3 regions of the Salinivibrio sp. AR647 genome follow, and region 1 is predicted to be linked to each of the others. Evidence: predicted binding sites of a transcription regulator. Region 1 holds the regulator's gene; each other region holds the start of a gene.

Region 1 (4,293 bases):
CAGCCATAAATCAACAAAAGGTGATGTAGTATGATGGTTCCTTGGCAATCGGTCCCTGAGGAAACACTGACTCGTTTAATCGAGCACTTTGTGTTACGGGAAGGAACCGATTATGGTGAGCAGGAAGTCAGCTTTGCACAAAAAGTGGCGGATGTTCGCCAACAACTGCAATCCGGCGACGCCGTGATTGTGTATTCTGAGTTGCACGAGACAGTGGATATTCGTCGTAAGGAAGCACTCAGATCTTAGCATCGCTGTACGCAATAAACAGCGATACACATTCAGACTGAATGACAGGGCGCGTCATGTCGGCTAAACATCCAATCATCGCGGTCACCGGCTCTTCAGGAGCAGGGACCACCACCACGTCCGAAGCATTCCGTAAGATGTTCCAGATGATGAACATCAAAGCGGCGTGGCTAGAAGGGGACAGTTTCCATCGCTTTACGCGACCGGAAATGGACGTCGAGATCCGTAAAGCACGTGAGCAAGGACGGCACATTAGTTACTTTGGCCCCACCGCCAATGATTTTCCGCGATTAGAGCAGTTTTTCCGTGAGTACGGTGAACTCGGCACAGGCAAATATCGCCGCTACTTGCATACCTTTGATGAAGCGGTGCCCTACAATCAAATGCCAGGGACCTTCACACCATGGCAGGATTTACCCGACAATACCAACGTACTATTTTACGAAGGCTTGCACGGCGGTGTGGTTGATGGTGAGGTCAATGTCTCCCAACATGTCGACCTATTGATTGGTATGGTCCCGATCGTCAACCTTGAGTGGATTCAGAAATTTGTCCGCGATACCCGCGATAGGGGCCACTCACGCGAAGCGGTCACCGACTCAATTGTGCGGTCGATGGACGATTATTTGCATTATATTACGCCGCAATTCTCACGCACTCACATTAACTTTCAACGGGTGCCGACGGTCGATACCTCCAACCCACTGAACGCCAAAGGCATTCCTTCGTTGGATGAGAGCTTTGTGGTGATCCGCTTTCGAGGGATGAAAAACGTCGACTTTCCTTATCTGCTGCAAATGATCACGGGGTCTTTTATGTCACGGCATAATACACTCGTCGTGCCAGGCGGTAAGATGGGCTTTGCGATGGAACTTATCATCCGTCCATTGATTCAGCAGCTAATCGAAAAAGGCAAGATTGGCTAGGGCGTAGCGCATCTATCGTGTATTACTTCTCAAGCCGTGATCTTAGCCACGTTTTTGCCAGGTTTTTAGGCGGTTGGCCTAGATCAAAATCAAGAAATTGCTAACAAAAAAAGATACACTCTTGTTAACATACAGTGAGCTTGTAGCCCGCGCCCAGACTTCGTATTCTGTGCATAGATCTGGTGGGTTACCCCTCAGACAAAGATAGGACGTTGTTGCCGGGCAACACATGCAGAGGAAATAAGTTATATGGTTCCAGGAAAACCTCAAACAGACCCTACACTCGAGTGGTTCCTTTCACATTGTCACATCCACAAGTATCCGTCTAAAAGCACGCTGATTCATGCAGGCGAAAAAGCGGAGACCTTGTATTACATCGTGAAAGGGTCTGTCGCCGTTCTAATCAAAGATGAAGAAGGCAAGGAAATGATCCTGTCTTATCTTAACCAAGGTGATTTTATCGGTGAGCTAGGCCTTTTCGAAGATGATCAGGAGCGTACCGCTTGGGTTCGGGCTAAGTCTCCTTGTGAAGTGGCAGAAATCTCATTCAAAAAGTTCCGCCAACTGATCCAGGTTAACCCTGATATATTAATGCGTTTGTCCTCACAAATGGCGCGCCGTTTGCAAGTGACCAGCCAAAAAGTGGGGGATCTTGCCTTCCTGGACGTCACGGGCCGTATTGCGCAAACCTTGTTGAATTTAGCGAAGCAACCCGATGCCATGACGCACCCTGATGGCATGCAAATTAAGATCACACGTCAAGAAATTGGCCAAATCGTTGGGTGTTCGCGTGAAACCGTGGGGCGTATTCTTAAAATGCTGGAAGAGCAAAATCTTATTTCAGCCCATGGTAAAACCATCGTGGTATACGGTACCCGCTAATCACAGCGCTCTCTGTATTCCCAACCGACGCCCTGGCGTCGGTTTTTCTTTTTAAAACAAAAAAAAGGAAGAGCGAACTCTTCCTTAACTGTGTATGCCTCGTTATATCAGCTATTTATTAGTGCGTGCTCTCAAAAATTTTATCCGCTGAAGCGGCAACAAATCCCTGGTACAACTCACCGTTGGGCAACACATAACGCTTAGCAAACTCATAAAACCCACCTGGAATGGTTTGCGTGCCATCAGAGAAAACAACAGCGACACGGTCAGCCATGGTGGAGGATTGCTCCAGATAAACGGATGCGTCCCCTTTTACTTCACCACCCGCTTCGTTAATTGCAAAGCCATTGTCTCGCAGCTTTTGATTAACCGATTGGCAATGATCATGAGCCTTTAACTGATTGACACTCACCGTGAAATGATTCGCACCATAACCGTGCGCGGCTACCCAGGACGCGTATTCACTCTCCTCAGCAAGCGCTTGATAGGTGGCGCTATCGATGTCCCAAAGCCGCCCCTGATGAAGAAAATCGCTCCCTGTTAGTGACGACGCATCGACTTGTGCCACCAGCTTGTGAACAATGGCTTGCAGCGCAGGCGAGCATTGCTCGACCATCAATTCACTGATAAACACTTTCGGCATCAAAGGATCGGGGTGCTCGAAATGGCAGGCATTGAGCTTTTTCGCTTCAAAGGTATAGTCCCCTTTTTGCTGATAGCCTAGCGCCAGGAAGGGGCGCGCCAAGACCTCAAGCCCAACCTTGGGCAAACCAAATGTCCGCAAGGCAATATGATCATTGATTAAAGGCTGCCCTTCTTCGAGCAAGGCATGTACCTGATGTGCCGATGGGCAAAGACGGTTAATATAGTCTTGCCATAATTTATCGAATAACGCTTGGCCACTGTCCATGTTGGTCTCCTTAATCTTGTTGAGTCGGAATACCGGGGGCGAACGTCTCAGGCAGTACCACCTGCTCCCCTTCCATTGATGCCATGGGATAAGCGCAATAATCGGCGGCATAGTAAGCGCTTGGACGTAAATTACCCGACGCACCTGGCCCGCCAAATGGCGCATCACCGCTTGCCCCTGTCAACTGACGATTACGATTCACAATCCCTGCGCGAATATGATCGAGGAAGTATTGCCATTCGCCCTCGTCTTCACTGATAAGGCCTGCCGACAAACCATAGCGGGTATCATTCGCCTTCGTGATCGCATCAGCCATATCCTGATAGCGCTGCACTTGTAGTAGCGGACCGAAATACTCTTCGTCGGGTAACGCTTGAATGCCACTCACATCTAAAATCCCTGGAGAAATCACCGCATCGTGTAAATGCTCGCACTCTATGACGGGGGTTGCTCCCAGATCGATCAATTTTTGTTGTGTGGCCAAAATCCCCTCGGCGGCAGCCATTGAAATTTGGGCGCCCATGAAAGGTGCGGGATCATCAAACTGTCCGCCCACTCGCACGGTTTTGGTCCATTGTGCTAGGCGAGTCAAGATCTTGTCACCCACTTCTCCCTCAGGCAGTAGCAGGCGGCGTGCACACGTACACCGCTGACCGGCACTGAGGTAGGCCGATTGAATAATGGTGTATACGGTGGCGTCTAAATCACCGAACTGATCACTCACCACCAAGGGGTTATTGCCCCCCATTTCCAGCGCCAGCATTTTATCGGGCTGGCCAGCAAACTGACGATGAAGAATATGCCCCGTATTGGCGCTACCGGTAAACAATAAACCGTCAATACCGCGCGCTTGGGCCAGCGCCTCACCGGTATTGCGCCCACCTTGTACCAGGCTGATCAGTCCTTGCGGTAATCCCGCTTCGAGCCAATAGCCCAAGGTCTTCTCTGCGACTTTTGGCGTCAGCTCAGAGGGTTTAAATACTACGCTGTTGCCCGCCAATAAAGCTGGAACAATGTGGCCATTAGGTAGATGCCCAGGGAAATTGTAAGGCCCGAATACCGCCATAACGCCAAGTGGACGATGGCGTAATACCGCTTGGGTGCCATTGACGTCTTTTTCACGTGAGCCTGTTCTTTCGTGGTACGCGCGCAAGGAGATCGCCACTTTGCCTACCATGGCCCCGACTTCGGTTTTGGTTTCCCACAAGGGTTTGCCCGTTTCTTCGGCAATGACCCGAGCCAGTTCATCGGTATTGGCTTTCACTATTTCGGCAAAGCGTTCCACCAGCGCTTGGCGCTCAGAAAAATCGGTATTGCGCCAACGCA
Region 2 (4,293 bases), on a different contig from region 1:
GGCCAAGAGTAGATTAAAGGGGGTGATCAACAAAAGGAGGTAAACGACCATCGTGGTCGGTGGATCGTAGGCTGATAACCGTTTCACCATTAATGAATAGGTCGCCCAAAAGAAAGCGGCGCCTATCGGCAGTAACGTTGCCCATGTAAAACCATTTGACCAAGGTTCTAGGATAATCATCGCGCCACAAAAACCCGCAAGTGTGGCCAAGCTACGTGCAATACCAACCCGTTCACGAAGAAATAGCCCTGATCCTATGGTTGCAAACAGCGGTGATGTCATTAGTAGGGCTATGCCTTGCCAAATGGGAACCGGATAAGCGAGCGCCCATAGCCAAAGTTGGATCCCAATAACAGAAATAAACACCCGCAAACAATGTTGCCCAAGGTGCTGGGTTTTTAAAGATTGACGAATCCCCAGTTGCTTTAACCAGGGGATCATGGCCACTAAGGCAATGGCATATTGAATAAAAGCAACGGTCGTCGAAGGCAAGCCCAACTTGAAGCTAACATATTGAGAAAGGCTGTTGACTAATGCGAAGCATAAGCCTGCCGTGAGCATCCAGGCCGCGCCTTGGAGGGGATGATGAACTTGTTTCATTACCGTGACAATCCGAAAAAAGACGTACGGATAGTAGCGCAAATTAGGCCTCAGAGCGATCAGAAATCCCCGCTGAGGCCAAACGCATCATGTGGTTAAGTTGAAAGGGTCGAATAGACGAAAGGAATATCAGGATCCATCGCGTCCAATGTGGCTTGGGTATCGGTCAGATGACTCACCGTACTGTTTGTCATCTCGGCTAGCGCCACCGCCCGAATGTCGTCCCAGTGATAGCCGGCCATATTGGTCGCAATGAGCGCCACTTGAAGCGGGGGTAAACTCGGGTTAAACGCTGCATTTTCGGCATACATCCCAGAGAAAAAAGCCCCATCAGATGTTTCAACGGCCACGCCGCTGTAGTTACCCGAATACGGTGCATGACTTCGGTTCGCTGCATCGGCGGCAGCTTTGAGTAGTGGGATATCAATATCGTCTGTGAATAACTGGTGTGGCGCGTCAGTTAATAAACGTGATTCCACTCCCAAATCGGCAGGACCAAAGGACTCTGGTAAATACGTATGTAACGGTTTGGGATCCGTTTTTGGTAGCTGAATGGTGAGTGATTCTGCACCGTTTAGCTCATTCATAAACTGACGGCAATGACCACATGGGCTGTAGTTGATCGTGATATCGGTTAAGCGAGTTGCCCCTTTGGTCCACGCATGGGCAATCGCGCATTGCTCGGCGTGAATGGTTTGGCCTAGTTGCACCCCTGTGAACTCAATATTGGCTCCCAAGTATAGGGTGCCATCTTCGCCACGAACGATGGCGCCAACGTTAAACGTTGATATCGGAGTCACCGCATAAGCCGCCGCTATTGGCAATAGAGTAAGACGCAATGCGGCGCCAGATAGGCCACTTTCGGCTTCCATTTGCGCCACTTGCTCTGGTGAAAATGTCGCACCAAAGTGTGTGTCAGTTATCCAATCAGAGACAACGCGTTGTAATGCGTCGGGCAATTGTGTCAGTGCATCGGTTAGTGCAGTTCGCATAGCATCACTTCTTAGTCATTAACGGAGGCTCAGTGTAGGGAAGCACCTCTGATAATTATGTGATTAGAGTCACGCATAATATGCAAGACCGATTTCGTTGCTGAAAGTTAGAGTGACATCAATATTTTTATGCTTAAAATGCAGTCGCTATGAACGCTATGAACGCTATGAACGCTTTGATAGGCGGTGGTGGCAGGGATTATTCAGGTTGCCAGTCCACGTAAGGGCGATGAACTTTTCGATAAGCTTTCTCCAATTGCCCACTGTTGCGAAGGCGAGTAATCAATGTCGTTAGGTAAGCATCAATTGGCTTTCCTTGCTCGCCTTTGGGAATCACAAATACATCTTGTAAGTCGGCAAAGTGCGCACGATGAATATGTGTTAATCCCAATTGTTTAAGTATCATGTCGGCCTCTTCCTGAGCCCAAACAAAGCCATCAATACGACCTGCTGCCAGCCGAAGCAATGACTGTTTGATACCATGAGAGCGTGCAACGTTAAACGGCATGTAATAAGGCACGGCTTCTATGTTATAGCGTTCCGGTTCGGCCCAAAGCTCATCGACAGGTAACGGATTATTCTTATTTGTGTATAAAACATGGGTAACATCACCAAATGATTCGCGACTAAACGCAAACGGTAGATCGGTAACAGTACTCGGAGGGCGAACGGCAGGTAACATCATATCTGCACGGCCTTGTACGATGCCATTAATCGCACGATGAATGGGAAATACCTCGATCTCAATGTGAGTATTCGGGTCTTGGTCATCAAGAAAGTGAACAAAATCGACGAAAGGGCCTGATTGGTCAAGGTTGATCAGGCCTGGAAGCTCTCCCATATATAGCTTGATGACGTGGTTGGACTCGCTTCTAGCAACAGCCGATAAACTAATAAATATAGATATCATGGCGGCAATAACAATTGATCTGGCGAGCATGAACCTTCCTTACTGACTCGAATAGGCACGTGACTTAGCTTGTGTATTTCAGCGCCCAAAAAACATCAAAGCTGTGCACTAGGTGAGTAACGCAGTAATGCCAATAATGAGGCTTGCGGTCGCAATCAACACAATAAGCGGTTTTGTAATGCTAAAAGAGGGATCCCCTAATGCCGGTGATTGCGTTGCCGGAGGTGGGGTGAGATCAGGTTGATTTTCCGCCGGTGTGGTTGGCCGTTGCGCAAAGGTTTGTTGGGGTAAAGCAACACGAAAACCAAACTCGCCAACCACGTCAAAGGGCAAGCACTTTTTACCGTTGCGGTAAGACTTAGCCATGAGCGAAGTGACCACACTTTGGTGTTGTGCAAAAGAACTGTCGGGTAATGCGACTTGTTTAAACAAGGTGCGACTTGACAACACCTCGCCTGCGTAATAACAAAGCATTTCGAGCATTCGTGATTCTTCATACGACAAAACCGTGATTGCCTGATCCGTCCAATACAGTGTGCGGCTCTCTGGCTCAAAATCTACTTCAGGAAAACGGTAACAGCGTGTATTTACTTTTGTTGTCATCATCAAGCCCACTCCAAACGACAGCTTTTATAAAAGTGTGGACTCAAATCACAGAACTGCAACTCGTTAGCATGTCTTTTTTGGGTCTAGTTATGCAGGCATGATGTTGAATTTTCTGATTTTATAAGGAATAACAATAGATTAAAAAAAGCACAACCGCTATGGCGCCATAACGGTTGTTGAACCTATCGAAAAACACGACATCGTATATCGAGGCTAACCGACTAATGATTCGACGTAATGGTAAACCGCTTTTAAGATACGGACCTTGTGCTCATCCGCCTGATGATGATCCGCCAGTTGCTGTAGGTTGTCCATGTACGTGGGAAGGTGTGTTTCAAAATAATCGCGGCGGTGCATAAACCATTTTTTTTGTTCATCGTCAGTAAGTGTCCACGGATAGTTGCGGGCACGATAACGAAACAACAGAGGTTTGATGCGCCAATCGTCGACACTCAAGTCAATCCCGGCAAGGTTTTCTGGATCTTGCGCGCGGATAATGTCCATCGCGCTGCGATCACTTTTTGAAAAAAAGCCAGCATACAGTGCGTTATCAACATCTTGATTGTCAAAGGGCTTGGATTGCGCGAAGACAGCCACCAGCTTCTCTCGGATTTCGGGCGCCGCCTTTAGTGCTTTAAGATGTTGAAGACATGCTTCTCTATCCACGCCAAGACGCGCGGCATCGTCAGGACGAAGTACTTTGGCATCGGCTAAGACCGGGCATTTATTGATATGGATAAGCTTTAATGGTGCCGGCAATTGGTCGTCACTCAATGCTTGACGAGGAGTATATAAACGCTCACGGAGGGCATCGGCATCAAGCGCGAATAAAGGTGAAGGATCGCGGGCAAGATCAACGGTGATCACGGCATTGGGGTTGTCAGGATGCCATGCCACTGGCACAACCCAACTGGTGTTGCCTCGCTCGGTGCCAAACATACCTGAGACATGTACCAGTGGTGTCATGTTGACCACGTCAATCAGGTGCTTAATTTTATTCTTATGGCGGTGAGTGAGAAGGTAATCAAACAACCGGGGTTGCGCGGCTTTCACTTTTTTCGCTAACTCAATGGTCGCGTGCACATCCGCCATGGCGTCATGCGCATCACTGTGTTCAATGCCATTGGCGACGGACAAGTTTTCTAACTTAAAACTGGGCTTACCGTTTTCGTCATGTGGCCATTC
Region 3 (4,293 bases), on a different contig from region 1:
GTCGATAATAATACCGTTCTCGCGGTTGTACTCGGCCACCAGCGCTTCCATATCGGCGTAGGCGCCAAAGCCATCACCTTTAAGCTCGACGGCCTCTAACGGCATTACCTCGCCATTATCAAACTCAGCCTGCCATTGTGGGTTATCATCAAAATAGCTGGTCGCTTGGGTTTTCACCCTTAGGTTGGTATCAATGTTAATGGTGGCATCGCGGCCATCAACGTCCAGCTCAAACAAATACGGGCGCGAGGTAAAAATCACCTCTTTACTTCCTCGCTTTACTTCGCCATCAAAGCGCATCACCAACTGGTGGGTGCCATTAGCAAGTTCAATGGTCTGCTGCGGCGCCCAGTTGTCAAAACTGACTTTGCTGCCATCCACCACCAAAAATTCAATATGACGGGCGGAGGTAATTTCCGCTGCATGAATGGTACTTGATGCCATCAGTGCACCCAGTACCAATGCGGCTTTTGTTAACTTCTTCATTGTCACTCCAACGGTAAGACGAAAAAAGCCGCCCTAAGGCGGCTTTTATAATCAGTGCTACAACTTAGCAATAGGGTTTAAGCTCAATTAGAACTTAACTTCCATACCCGCTACGTAACCAAAGTCTTGGTCATCACCGTCGCTGTCGCCAACTTCTGCGTACACGTGCGCGTTGCTGTGCAGTGCATAAGTCACGTTAGCGTAGTAACCGTTAAGATCTGAGCTTTCACCGTCAACATCTTGGTTATCGTAGCCAATACCAAAGGTGGTTTTACCCATGGTGTAATCAGCGGCAAGAGATACATAATCAGTATCTACATCAGTGGTACCAGTTTTATCGGTAGTACGACCATATGATGCAGCGATACCGACGTTCTCGATACCTGCGTATTCGATTTCGAAGTTATAAGCTTCAGTATCTGCATCAGCAACACGGTTCAAATCTTCAGCCAACTGATAGTAAACACGCGCATCTACGTCAGCGAAACGATAGCCTAAACGACCTTCGTAGATTGTTTGATCGTCAGTAGTATCATCACCTTCACTGTAGTCAGTGTAAGTCACTGCACCGTAGAGAGAGCCATCATCATAAATATACTTACCAACTTGAGCAGCTTGTTCGATATCTACACCAAAGCTATTTACTGACAACTCGTAATCTTTAGTGATACCTGAATCATCCATCAATAGGTACTGACGACCTGCAGTGAACTGACCCCAATCACCTTTAAAACCGACATAGAGTTCGTCGTTTTCAACATCACCGCGGTTTTCATCGGTATTGCTGTCTGCGTCTAGATTATCGAATTCAAACGCCATTGCACCGATGACAGAAAGCTTGTCTGAAACCGCTACTTCAGTATTGATAGCGAAATCGCCATCGTCCAAGCGCCATTTGCCGTCTTGGTTGTTACCGATGTCTTGGATGTACTGAACTTCAGCAGCACCTGATGCGTCTACTTTCACGCCTTCTGCGTCATACAGGTTGATGCTTGCTGATGCTGAGCCAGCAGCCAGCAGAGCTGGTACTGCCATTGCTAGAATAGTCTTTTTCATGGTTAATCCACTGCCTTTTCTATTTAGTCATTATGAGTTCCTTCATGGAACTCTGTTTTATGGTGACTGTCACTCTGTTACCAGCAGCAAACGCTGCGAAGCACAAAATGCCAGTTCACTGAAACTTCGTGGCTAATCGTGCAGAACATTTGAGGTTCTGTCAACTGGCTGGAAGCGCATTACAAAATAGACAAAAAACACTTAAAAACAAACAGATAGTAAACATTAATGAACTAAGATCACAGTTTAAACCTCGTTAGCAGTGTGCGTTGATGAAATTTAACAACAACTCTTTGCGATATAAAATTCTGACTACTGCTTTTTATTATTTAATTTTTAGAATAAAAAACTAATCAATAGCTTAAATACGGCTTTTTGTTAATCAAACGGCAGATCAGCAAGATAGCAGCGAATGGTTCAAATTAAATTCGTGACCAAGATCTCATATCTGTAAGGAAAACTTACATTTCGCGATCGTTTTCACGTTTTTTCCCCGTGTTATACTGGGGCTTATCCTTTACTACTCGGACCTGTTGATGCTCAGCCCTGCCGTAAAATCAGACATTCGCGCGTGCTACCAGACGCTACAAGACCAACTTCCCCACTTTATTCCGCGCAAAGCTCAAAACTATTTAGTGGCAGAGCTGGCCAAAACCTTGGCGGGTGATTATGACCCCAAGCGTCGGCTACTGGTGGCCGAGGCCGGCACTGGGGTGGGCAAATCAATGGCGTATTTGATGGGCGCGATTCCGTTTGCGCTTAACAACAATAAAAAAGTGGTGGTGTCGACCGCAACCGTGGCGTTGCAAGAGCAGCTCGCCGATAAAGATATCCCGTTTTTTCATCGTATCTGCCCCAAGCCGTTTGATTTTATCTTGGCCAAGGGGCGGCAGCGCTATTGCTGTGCACACAAGCTGAGTGCAGTGGCAGAGACCGAGAGCATCCAAGGGGCGCTATTTGCTCAAAAACCCAAGCGCAGCGAGCAATTGTTGCTGAATGATCTTTACGTTGCCCTGAGTCGAGGAAAATGGGATGGCGACCGCGACAGCTGGCCCAAACCGATTGCCGATCACCTATGGCAAGCGATCGCCTCTGACAAACACACCTGCCATGCTGGCCTGCCCGCTCACCGTGGTTGCCCCTTTGCCAAAGCACGCGAGGCAATGGATAAAGCCGATGTGGTGGTGGTCAATCACAGCTTGCTGCTCGCCGATCTCGAACTCGGCGGCGGGGTGATCTTGCCCGAGCCAGAGCAGTGCCTGTATATGATTGACGAGGCGCACCACCTTCCCACGGTGGCGCGTGACTTCTCAGCGGCCAGTGCCAGTTTGCTCGGCGTGGTCGGTTGGCTAGAAAAGCTGAACCAAGCCGCTACCAAGTTGGGAAATACCGCGGATATGACGCGCGCACACCGCTTTGTTGATAGCTTACTCGAGGCGATACAAACCCTGATCCCAGGGTTACGCGAGGCAAAAAACATGCTCAGTCAACTGTCGCTCAACGACGACGGTTGTTATCGCTTTGCCGACGGTGAACTGCCCGAAGCCCTGATTGCGCCCAGTGAACAGCTTAAAACCGCGAGCAAAAAAGCCCATCAGGCATTGGGAAAGATCCATGATTTGATCAATGAGCGTCTGAAAGAAAATGACATTTCTGCCAAACTGGCTGATCCGGCGCTCGCCGAAACCGCGTTTTTCCTCCAACGGTTAGAAAATTTAGAAAAAGTCTGGACCTTAATGGCCCAACCGAATGCCGATAAAGGCGCACCGCTTGCCCGTTGGGTGCAAGCCTGCCGTGAGCGCGAGGGGGATCTTTGGGTGCATGTCTCTCCCTTAGAAGTAGGCTGGCGTCTGGATCAAATGCTCTGGTCTCGCGCCGCCGGGGTTGGACTGTTTTCTGCGACCTTGCGCGCCCTGAATCGCTTTAGCTATTTTTGCCGCCAAGTCGGACTCAGTGAAAGCGACGGTTCGCGTTATTTAGCCTTACCCTCGCCATTTGATTACGCCAATAAAGCGCGCTTGGTGATCCCAACTATGCCTTGTGAGCCGCAAGCCAGTGCCTTTACGGCGGCGCTGAGCGAGAAAATTATTGAGCACCTAGAGGGCGAGCGAGCGTCCTTGGTATTGTTCGCCTCTTATTGGCAGATGAAACAAGTCACCCAAGCCATTGAGCAAACGGTCACACAACGCGGCTGGCAACTGCTCTGTCAGGGCACACAATCACGCACGGCGCTATTAAAGGCCCATCAGCAAGCAGTCAGTGCGGACAAAACCAGTATAATTTTTGGCACCGGCAGTTTTTCCGAGGGCTTAGATTTGCCCGGTAACTTATTGACTAATCTCATTATTACGAAAATTCCCTTTGCGGTCCCCACTTCTCCAGTGGAAGAAGCTCACGCGGAGTATATTGAACGCTGCGGTGGCAATCCGTTTTTACAAATCGCGGTCCCAGAAGCGAGTAAAAAGCTGGTGCAATCAGTCGGTCGTCTACTGCGCAAAGAGGAAGATTCTGGTAAGGTAGTGCTTCTTGACCGGCGCATTATCACCCGCAGATATGGCCAATCTTTACTCGACTCGCTGCCGCCATTCAAACGCGTGATCGAACCTTAAATTAACGAGTGACTATGCTTGAATTGATTGATCTTTCGACCTTAGTGATCCTAGGGCTGACTGCTTTTGTCGCCGGCTTTATCGATGCCGTCGCCGGCGGTGGCGGCATGCTGACTGTTCCAGCCCTGTTATCACTGGGTTT

What was found. Region 1 encodes CRP, which controls carbon source genes, mostly activating them, when cyclic AMP is high. Its sites were predicted from a motif close to TGTGANNNNNNTCACA; they were not measured.
Region 2: the regulator CRP is predicted to act here: its motif matches at 1,651-1,666, upstream of cdd (cytidine deaminase).
Region 3: the regulator CRP is predicted to act here: its motif matches at 1,972-1,987, upstream of dinG (ATP-dependent DNA helicase DinG).

What each region holds. Positions count from the first base shown of each region.
Region 1 is NZ_MUFE01000009.1:139,361-143,653, reverse strand. It holds gene BZG76_RS12180 (YheU family protein) at 31-249, shown strand; gene BZG76_RS12175 (phosphoribulokinase) at 306-1,175, shown strand; gene crp (cAMP-activated global transcriptional regulator CRP) at 1,425-2,057, shown strand; gene BZG76_RS12165 (DUF1338 domain-containing protein) at 2,176-2,967, opposite strand; gene astD (succinylglutamate-semialdehyde dehydrogenase) at 2,978-4,293, opposite strand, start outside.
Region 2 is NZ_MUFE01000004.1:162,856-167,148, reverse strand. It holds gene BZG76_RS06470 (DMT family transporter) at 1-600, opposite strand, end outside; gene cdd (cytidine deaminase) at 696-1,592, opposite strand; gene BZG76_RS06460 (ABC transporter substrate-binding protein) at 1,792-2,532, opposite strand; gene BZG76_RS06455 (hypothetical protein) at 2,611-3,108, opposite strand; gene sbcB (exodeoxyribonuclease I) at 3,322-4,293, opposite strand, start outside.
Region 3 is NZ_MUFE01000002.1:158,107-162,399, reverse strand. It holds gene BZG76_RS03285 (YccT family protein) at 1-486, opposite strand, end outside; gene BZG76_RS03280 (porin) at 574-1,542, opposite strand; gene dinG (ATP-dependent DNA helicase DinG) at 2,079-4,151, shown strand; gene BZG76_RS03270 (sulfite exporter TauE/SafE family protein) at 4,166-4,293, shown strand, end outside.